Regions from separate parts of the Gelidimonas denitrificans genome, predicted to be linked through region 2. Evidence: riboswitches for the same ligand, from Rfam matches in the RefSeq annotation. Region 2 holds a riboswitch; the other holds the start of a gene.
The links. A riboswitch is a leader RNA that binds a small molecule or an ion and turns the genes downstream of it on or off. The one in region 2 is predicted to bind cobalamin.
Positions count from the first base shown of each region.

Region 1: linked by a shared signal. The riboswitch ahead of bluB (5,6-dimethylbenzimidazole synthase) and the one ahead of FKCLFG_RS05960 (CbtB domain-containing protein) in region 2 are both predicted to bind cobalamin.

Region 1 covers NZ_CM146350.1:2,279,218-2,283,367, reverse strand. Annotated here, with positions in the region: gene FKCLFG_RS10635 (hypothetical protein) at 1-93, shown strand, start outside; gene FKCLFG_RS10630 (hypothetical protein) at 109-633, shown strand; gene fur (ferric iron uptake transcriptional regulator) at 886-1,320, shown strand; gene FKCLFG_RS10620 (hypothetical protein) at 1,365-1,877, shown strand; gene bluB (5,6-dimethylbenzimidazole synthase) at 1,788-2,528, opposite strand; cobalamin riboswitch at 2,572-2,759, opposite strand; tRNA gene FKCLFG_RS10610 (tRNA-Met) at 3,862-3,938, opposite strand.
Region 2 covers NZ_CM146350.1:1,264,353-1,268,502, forward strand. Annotated here, with positions in the region: gene FKCLFG_RS05950 ((2Fe-2S) ferredoxin domain-containing protein) at 1-106, opposite strand, end outside; gene FKCLFG_RS05955 (CbtA family protein) at 432-1,223, opposite strand; gene FKCLFG_RS05960 (CbtB domain-containing protein) at 1,244-1,594, opposite strand; cobalamin riboswitch at 1,618-1,849, opposite strand; gene FKCLFG_RS05965 (TonB-dependent receptor) at 1,968-3,917, opposite strand; cobalamin riboswitch at 3,989-4,150, opposite strand, start outside.

The DNA of each region.
Region 1 (4,150 bases), 1.0 Mb from region 2:
ATGTTAGGCGTTGCCCAGCAACAGCTCGAAACAGACCCTGCCCTGCATGGCGCCGAATTGATGTCTGCCATGCCGCAGGTCGTGCGACATTAAAAAGAGGGGCAGGCAATGTGCAAACACAATACAGAAGCCGTCACAGGTATCGCCATGCATGCCGATACCGTAGCGTTGCAGCCGTTAACGATGGGATCGCGCCGGCGTCGACTTTGGGAATTGCCCATCCATGCGTTCTGCCCTGTGGTGGGAGTATGTTTGCCCATCAGCGCATTGCGCCGCCTGGTTGACAAGGCCCTAGGCGAGCAGGTCCAGGCAGACGATTATGCGTTGCATTGTTGTGTGATCGCCGAATGCAAATCCCGCACACCGATAGCAGAACGATTGCAGCGCGAGTTAGATCGTCGCTATGCATATTCTCAGCGCCTTGCCTCACAAGCAAAAACTACGGATGCTCTCGGTCAGTGGTGGTCAAGCTGCCAACAGGGCAATGAGATTGCTGGTGCGCTTTGGGCTACGCTGACGCATCCGTGCTGCGATGTGGCGCTGGAGGAGCGGGTATTAAGCAATATTCACATGTTGCAGCATCAGGTCGGTGCCGCGCATCGGGCCGATGCACAGAGATTTGCGGGGAACTGATTGAGGAGAACGGGGTGCTGACGCGCGAACTCGGGGAGCGCAGTACCCGCGTCATCACGGAGAAGAGCGCTCATATTGAAGCGTTGTGTATTCATTGAGAAACCGAGTGCGAGCAGTCTGGCGCGTTGCCTCAAATACATTGAGCAATCCATAGCGGTGAACAGTGAGATGACCGCCGGTACGGTAGGCGAAGTCGACAAAGTGCATATTTGATTTAAAAATGGAATAACAGCACTGAAAAGAGCAGGCACTATGAACAGTAATGAATTGAGAAAAACCGGGCTCAAAACCACCTTGCCCAGGTTAAAGGTGCTGGAGGTGATCCGCGCTAGCGAATCGCGGCATCTGAGTGCCGATGACGTGTATCAACTCCTGGTAGAACAAGGTTTCGATGTCGGCCTCGCTACTGTCTATCGCGTGTTGTCGCAACTGGAGATGGTTGGAATTCTCTCGCGCAATATCTTCGATTCAGGCAAGGCGATCTTTGAGCTCAACGAGGGTGGTCACCACGACCACCTGATCTGTTTGACTTGTGGTCGCGTGGATGAATTCCAAGACGAGGTCATCGAATCGCGCAAGCAAAAAGTGGCAACCATCAACGGCTATCAAGTGACGATGCATCGCCTTTCTTTGTATGGGATTTGCCCGCATTGCAGTGCGGTACCCATCAAAGTTGCGACTGCCTAGGAACGCAATGCGGGGGTGTACGCGCTGATAGACAGCAAAAAACGATGTCGCTGAACAAGGGAGGAGTTCTCGATCCCGTCTTGCCTACGCAAGCCGTGCCTACGATTACGCGTCGCGGCCTTGACGAGACTTCTTCCCGTATAGACGAAAAAGCGCCACCGCTGCTGTCGCGCGACGGGACCAGCAGCGGCAGCGGCAGCGCCGCCGCCATCGAGCAAGCGATTGCGCCGAAAGGCGGCATCCATGTGGTGCAGTCGGTTGCCGATCTGCCGCCACCAGCGCAGGCGCAGTTGGCCGATACGATGCGCGCCGGCACCTCCGGTTTCTTCGTCCAGAAAACGCAGGTGGTGTACCTGATCGCCGACCGTCTGCACGACGCTGCACGTGCACAGTTCGTGCTCGGGTATGAAGTGCTGGGCCACTACGGAATGCGCACGGTGTTGCAGGAAGTGCCCCTGAACCAGCAGTTATTCCTGCGCGGCTGCCTGGTCGCGTCGCAAGTGCCCGATCAGGGCTTGCTGGTCATCATGATTGCCCCACTGGTTGAAATAGACTAGGTTTTCAATCGGCAGCCGGGGTAACCATCCGGCACTTTCCAGTTCCGGTTTGGCATAAAAATGGCTGACATAGCCGACGCACAGATAAGCAATGGGTGTGATGCGCTTCGGAATTCCCAGTGCTTGCTGCAGTGCGGCCTGGTTGAAAATGCTGACCCAGCCTACACCCAGACCCTCGGCCCGGGCGGCCAGCCACAGGTTTTGTACCGCACATACGCTGCTGTACAGGTCCATGGTCTTCATTTGGGTGCGTCCGATTACCACTGGACCGGTGCGCTCGCGGTCACAGGTGATGCAGATGCCGACGGGCGACTCCAGAATCCCTTCCAGTTTCAGGGTCCGATAGACGTCGCGTTTGTCTCCCTCGAACATTTCTGCTGCTTCGGCATGGGCTATGGCAAAGGCATCATGCACCCGGCGCTTGACTTGGTCCGACTGGATTACCAGAAAATTCCAAGGCTGCATGAAGCCGACCGATGGCGCGTAGTGGGCGGCGGTCAGGACACGGCTCAGTACTTCATCGGGAACCGGCGTCGGCAAAAACTGGCCGCGCACATCGCGGCGGGAAAAAATGGCGTGATAGACCGCGTCACGTGCTTCGTCTGTAAAGGCGTGTGTATCCTGGATGGCTTGCGCCGGCATTGTTTTCATGACATTCCCCTAGCGTGAAAATAGATGCGCTGCCTGGCCGTGCAGCTTGATGGTTTTTCAGGCCGGTCTTCTGACTCGGATTCATCTGAACCAGGCGCCTTCCCGGCATACGCCAGTGGCATCTCGCCTGGTTCATCCTCCTTACAGCGTTGGGCACGTGGCGGAATCACACCGCCTTCCCGATTCTCCTGTCGCCTTGCAGCGACGGGCACCTGAAAGCCGCCATCATCAAGGTGAAGCAAGGATTATGTCAAGGCAGGACATTAATTCTTTATGGCAACAAACCGCCATATTTGTGACATTTGGTCATAAAAAATAGTGTTGAAAAAACGGTCGTTTTTGAACAGATGGCTTATGCCCGCTTTCTGTGGATAACCTTGCGTACAGCCAACCACATCCGCGCGCAATCCCAATGCCGGCGTCGATCTTCTGGCGAGCCTACAAAACAGGCAGCTTGGACAAGTCCCCGACAAAGCTCGCCATCCAAATGTTTTTGTAAGAACAATCGTGTGCATCAATGGGGCGTGGGAGGGGCTGGACAGAAGGGGCCACTTTGAAACTCCGGAGTCTCCATGGTGCCGCGTCCATGGTGGCAGACTGTAGGGGCCCTCCAAAATTGGTTATGCCCACCAAAGCATCATGCAGCGATTTAAGCGACTCAATTATGAGTTGGTTGATTTTTGGGCTTTATGTCATAGCTTCACCGAACCACTGGCATGGCCGGGCTGATGCTGATAATGCAGGCACTCGGTGCTTCAGCCTAGTCGTAATCGAAGCTGATCGTGCGTAATCGATCAATTTGTTCGTCAACGAGAAAATGGCGGTGCTGGGTCGGGCATTTTGCAGACAAGCAGAATTTCGGTAACGCTGAGTATGTTGGACGGATTTCAAATCTAACCGAGCCGGGTTCAAGTGCGCCGAACCCGGTGGAGGCGGGATGCCGCTGGGGTGCTGCCCGTGTAACGTTTTTGTGCCGCTGTCGAGGACACAGGCACATAAATTGTTGCAGACTGGCCCCGTGAACTATGTGCAGGTGCGCAAGATCGTGGCCAGCATCAGGAGCGAACCGAACGACACTTTCACCTTTGATTCGGCATCCTGGACGATTAACGCATGCATCTGCTGACACAGGGGCAGGGGAGTGGCTAATTTGGGTATTTTGCTGGTATCCACTTTGCTGGCGCGAGTTGGTATTCGCAAAAATACCAGCATAAAATCTGGCTGTTAACTGCCAAACTTTGGCGCAACGGGCGTAAAAAAACCCCTAAGTGATTGATTTCTTAGGGGCTTTTCATGCAAACTTGCGGTGGTTTGCGGTGGTTTGCGGTGTCTTTGGTAGTGATAGGTGGACTTGAACCACCGACCCCAGCATTATGAATGCTGTGCTCTAACCAACTGAGCTATATCACCACTAGTTTATGCGGCTACTGTCGTAACCGGCATTATTCAGGCCAAATATACTGCCAGAACAACTAAGCCCTGCATTATGACAAACGACTTTTTCTCTGTCAAGAAAATTGTCGCGCCTGTCAGGGCAGTTGCATGAAAGCATTTGGTCTAACTACTGAATCCGGTCCACGAAAAGCATGAAGAAAGCGTGATGACAACGGATCACTGCGTCG
Region 2 (4,150 bases):
CGTCAATCTTCTCCCCCATCAATTCGAACATGGCTTGCGCCTGCACGCCATCTTCGGTACAGCGCGGCCCGACGCACATGAATACGTGTCTGGTGTGAGTTCTCATCAAATTTTCTACAAAGTTGTCCGGGTTTGCACCACGGAAGCAGTTAGCTGACTGGTATTACTAAAGCAGTTTTTTGTAGGAGCGCACCCGGGCGCGAAAGCAGTCGCCAGACTGCAGCCGTTGATCGCGCCCAGGTGCGCTCCTACAAAATCGCACCATTTCGTTCTTAATTGCCTTGCCGGCTGAATAGTTGCGTTATTTTCATAAAAGTAAGGAGTATCGTTATTTTTATTGTGTTTACCGCATATATTTATTGCGGTAATAAAATATACTATTCTTGGTATATAAGTCCGTCATCCCCGTGAAGATGGGGATGAACGGATTTTCAGGGATTACTTCTTGCGTGCTGAATAGTTGCGAGCTTCTTGTAAAACAAGCCCATCAAGCCACCCAGCGCCAGCCAAAACACCGCATTCGCAATCGTTGTGGCCTGGATGAAATCCTGCGCCAGTTCGGCGGGCGCTGCGCTTGCGTGAACTTCCGGCTGTGGCGCACCAATCAGATGCGGAACAGCCAGCAACAATGCGCCGAACAGTTTGAGTTTCCAGTTGCGCGTAAAAATCAGCAGCGATAATCCGCCGGCCGTCACCACCGCAGTGCCGAGCCACCATAGCTGCCGATCCGCCAGCGGCGCTGCTTCGGTGCCGGGCACCTCCGGCGGCAAGCCCAAGGAAGGAGCAACGAAAAAAACCGCGTAGCCAGCCAGTCCCCACAACAAGCCGGAACGCCAGCCGCCGGCATCACTGCGCAAGCACAGGCCAGCGCCCAGCAGCAGCCCGAAACCAACGGCCAGAATGGTATTGGCCAGCACCGTAAACGCCGTCCGCTCCATACCATCGGCAGGCTGCCACGCATCCGGCGCATGTTCGTGTTCGTGCGCTTGCTCAGGCGTATGGGTATGCGCATTTTCGGCATGTGAAGGCGCAACAGCAGCATCGGATACTGCGGCCGCAGCCGCAGCTTCTTCATACACTTCGGCCTTCGATATGATCGGGCTGACCTGGATTTTCTGAACAACAGTCAATGTCAAGCCCGCCAGCATTCCTGCCAATGCAGCAGCGGTAACGATGCGCTTGAATGCCGCCATATTGAGGATGCCTGGCATTGGTATTGGCATATTCATCAGTGACATGCGAATCAATGACAAGGAAAAGCTGCGGAATGACGGGCGTCATGCGCGGCATTATGCAAAACTGAAGTCTCGGCGAAAGCCGCGCCATATAGCAGCACCAGTCCAAGGCTGCAGGAAAGTAAAACAGGCATTACTTTGTCTTTCCAGACAGTTGAGCGGGGCTGCGAGTCGACGTTATCGAGCAAACCAGGTATTGAAGACATCTGATACTCCTTCTTGAGGGAAACACCCAAGCCATGGCAGCGATCAGCACAGAGATGGATGACATCTGCATAGCGAATCAGCGCCATAAGCGCATGAACAAGCTTGTATGTTGAGAAGGAAGTGACAGACGGAGGGCGCAAAAGGCCAGCCATCTGCATCGCCCTCCGCGATACAAACTCTACGATAGCTTCAGGCTGGTCTCCGGGCTTACGAGTGGAATTCCCTAGTCGGGTTTTCCTAGATTTGCGCCTTCCCATGCATTGCACAGTGGCTTACTGCAAATCTTTTTACTCGATTACCGTTGCGGGGGCAGCGTCGGATTTGCTCTCTAAATCAGAAAACTTACCGACTTCCCATTTCATTTTGCAAACGACTGTTTGCAAAATACCTGAAACAATGAAAATTATTATAGGTGCCGAAGGAGATACTTACAAGCCTTTAAAACGCGCTATTCAGTCAAAGCAGCATCGTTCATGAGGCCTGTAATGCAAGTATTTCCAGCGGTAAACACAAACATCAAAACGATCAGAAATCGTAGCGCGCAGAAAGCTTCAACTGGCGGCCGGCATCAGGGTAAATCCCGCCACGGCAACTGAATGCTTGGCTGAAGTAATCCCTGTTGGTCAGGTTGGTGCCGGCGATCGCCAACTCCCATGCGCCGAAGCGTTTGGCATATCGTCCATCCAGAGTCACAAAAGATGGTATATGCGACGGACAGCTATTGTCGAAATCGCCGCCATAACGCTGCGCATCCACCCACTGCACGCCGATATTGGCGGTCTGGCCATTGCCCGGAAGCCAACTCAAACGGACCGAAGCAGTGTTTTTCGGCACCAATACCAGTTCGCGACCGGTATTGGGGCCATCAGTAAATTTGGCGGAAACATGTTGCAAGTTGGCCGATAGCATGAAAGCGGTTGCCAGGCGCGTGCTGGCTTCAATTTCCACTCCTTGGCGACGGGTTGGGTCGAGATTGGTGTTGGCGCCAAACAAGCCTACCGTCGGATCGAAGAAAATTTCGTTTTTCAAACGATGCTGGAACAGTCTGACCGTAACTTTTTTACCGGCGTCGCCGATGCTGCCGCCGAGCTCCAGATCGCGCGAGATTTGTGCTTCGAGCGGCGTATTGAAGACTGGCGTGAAGCCGTTTTCATCGACATTGGCTACGCGGAAACTCCTGCCGGTCTTGGCGAAAAGGTTGACCATAGAAGTGACGTCATAGCTGCCCTGCAGTTCCCAAGCATTGAGGGAGTGCGATTTGGTGTAGTTGGTTCCGCCTGCCGGATCGACAGAATCCTTGTCGAAGATTTCGTGGCGTGCGCCTAGAGCCACGCGGGCTGGACCCACACGGATCTCGTCACGCGCGTAAACCGCTTTTGATTTCTGGGTGGCATGTTCAAAGTCTGTGTCGCGACTCCAGTCTAGGAAATCGAATCCAGCGACCAGTTCGTTGGTCATGCTGCCTTGTGCCGTGACATTACGTATGCGCGGCGAAAACTGGGTCTGCTTTCCCTTGAGAATAAAGTTTGGTGTACCACCGCTTCCAAAATTAGTGGTTCTTTCACGGTGCGACAACTCGGCCGCGGCTTCCCAAGCGCCAAATTTGCGCTCGATGAAAGCCGTGTAGCGGTTGGTGTCGATGGAAGCAAAATCATCCGGCTTAAGGGTTTGGCGCGGATTTTTTTCAAATTGCTCCAAAGTAAGCCCGCCCGCCAAACGGGAATCCTGACGCGCGATATCCACCCGCAAGCCGACTCGTCCCTCGTTTGACGCCCATTGCGCACCACCGCTGAAATTTTCCTGGTTCACCGCATTGTTGTCGCGGTAGTTGTCGGACTCCAGCTTGCTGACGTTGGCATCCAGAGAGAATCCATCCCAGCCTTTCGCGACGGAGGCACGTACAGCTTTGTGGTTGAACTGGCCGATTTCGGCCGTCACGGAACCATGCGTCGCATTCAATTGTGGACGCTTGGTGATGATATGGATCACGCCGCCAGTTGCACCATCTCCATACAGCACGCTGCTCCCGCCGCGCACGATTTCGATGCGTTCAACGGTTTCAATAGGAATGGAAGAAAAAACCGCTCCGCCAAACTCGCTTTCCGAAAGTCGGACACCGTCAACCATAACCACCAGATTGTTATCGCTGGTGGTGCCGAAGCCACGCATATCGAGAGAAAAATCCTGCGTCCCAAAAAGATTCTGGCGGCCATACACGCCGCCTATTTTGCGGATCGCTTCATTGACATTATCGGCACCGGCCTCACGAATTTGGTCGGCTGTGATAACTGTCGCACCGATCGGACTGAATGCAGGATCGTTCGCAAAACGTGAAGCCGTCACCATAACCGGCGCCAGCGTTTTATCGTTATTGGTTTGGGCTGATGCCGGAGCGATGCAGCAGGCAGATAAGGCAGACGCCAGCGCAAGCGGCTTCCAGGCCGGCGTGCGGCTGGGGAGGGTGGAGAAAATCATGATGTCGTTTCAAATAAAAATCCCCCGGCCTGCGTCCCCGCAAGCCGGAATCAACGAAAGTGCGGGTTCGCGCGCTTCCACCTATTCTGGCCGGTATCCGGGCTGACAAGCCAAACCGTCTCACCTTCCCGTGCGAGTTGCACAGTGGTCCTGAGAGGCGGTTTGTCACTGAAATTCATAGTGACGCTTGTTTTACCGTTGCGGGGGCAGCACACGTTGGCGGACGAGGGTGT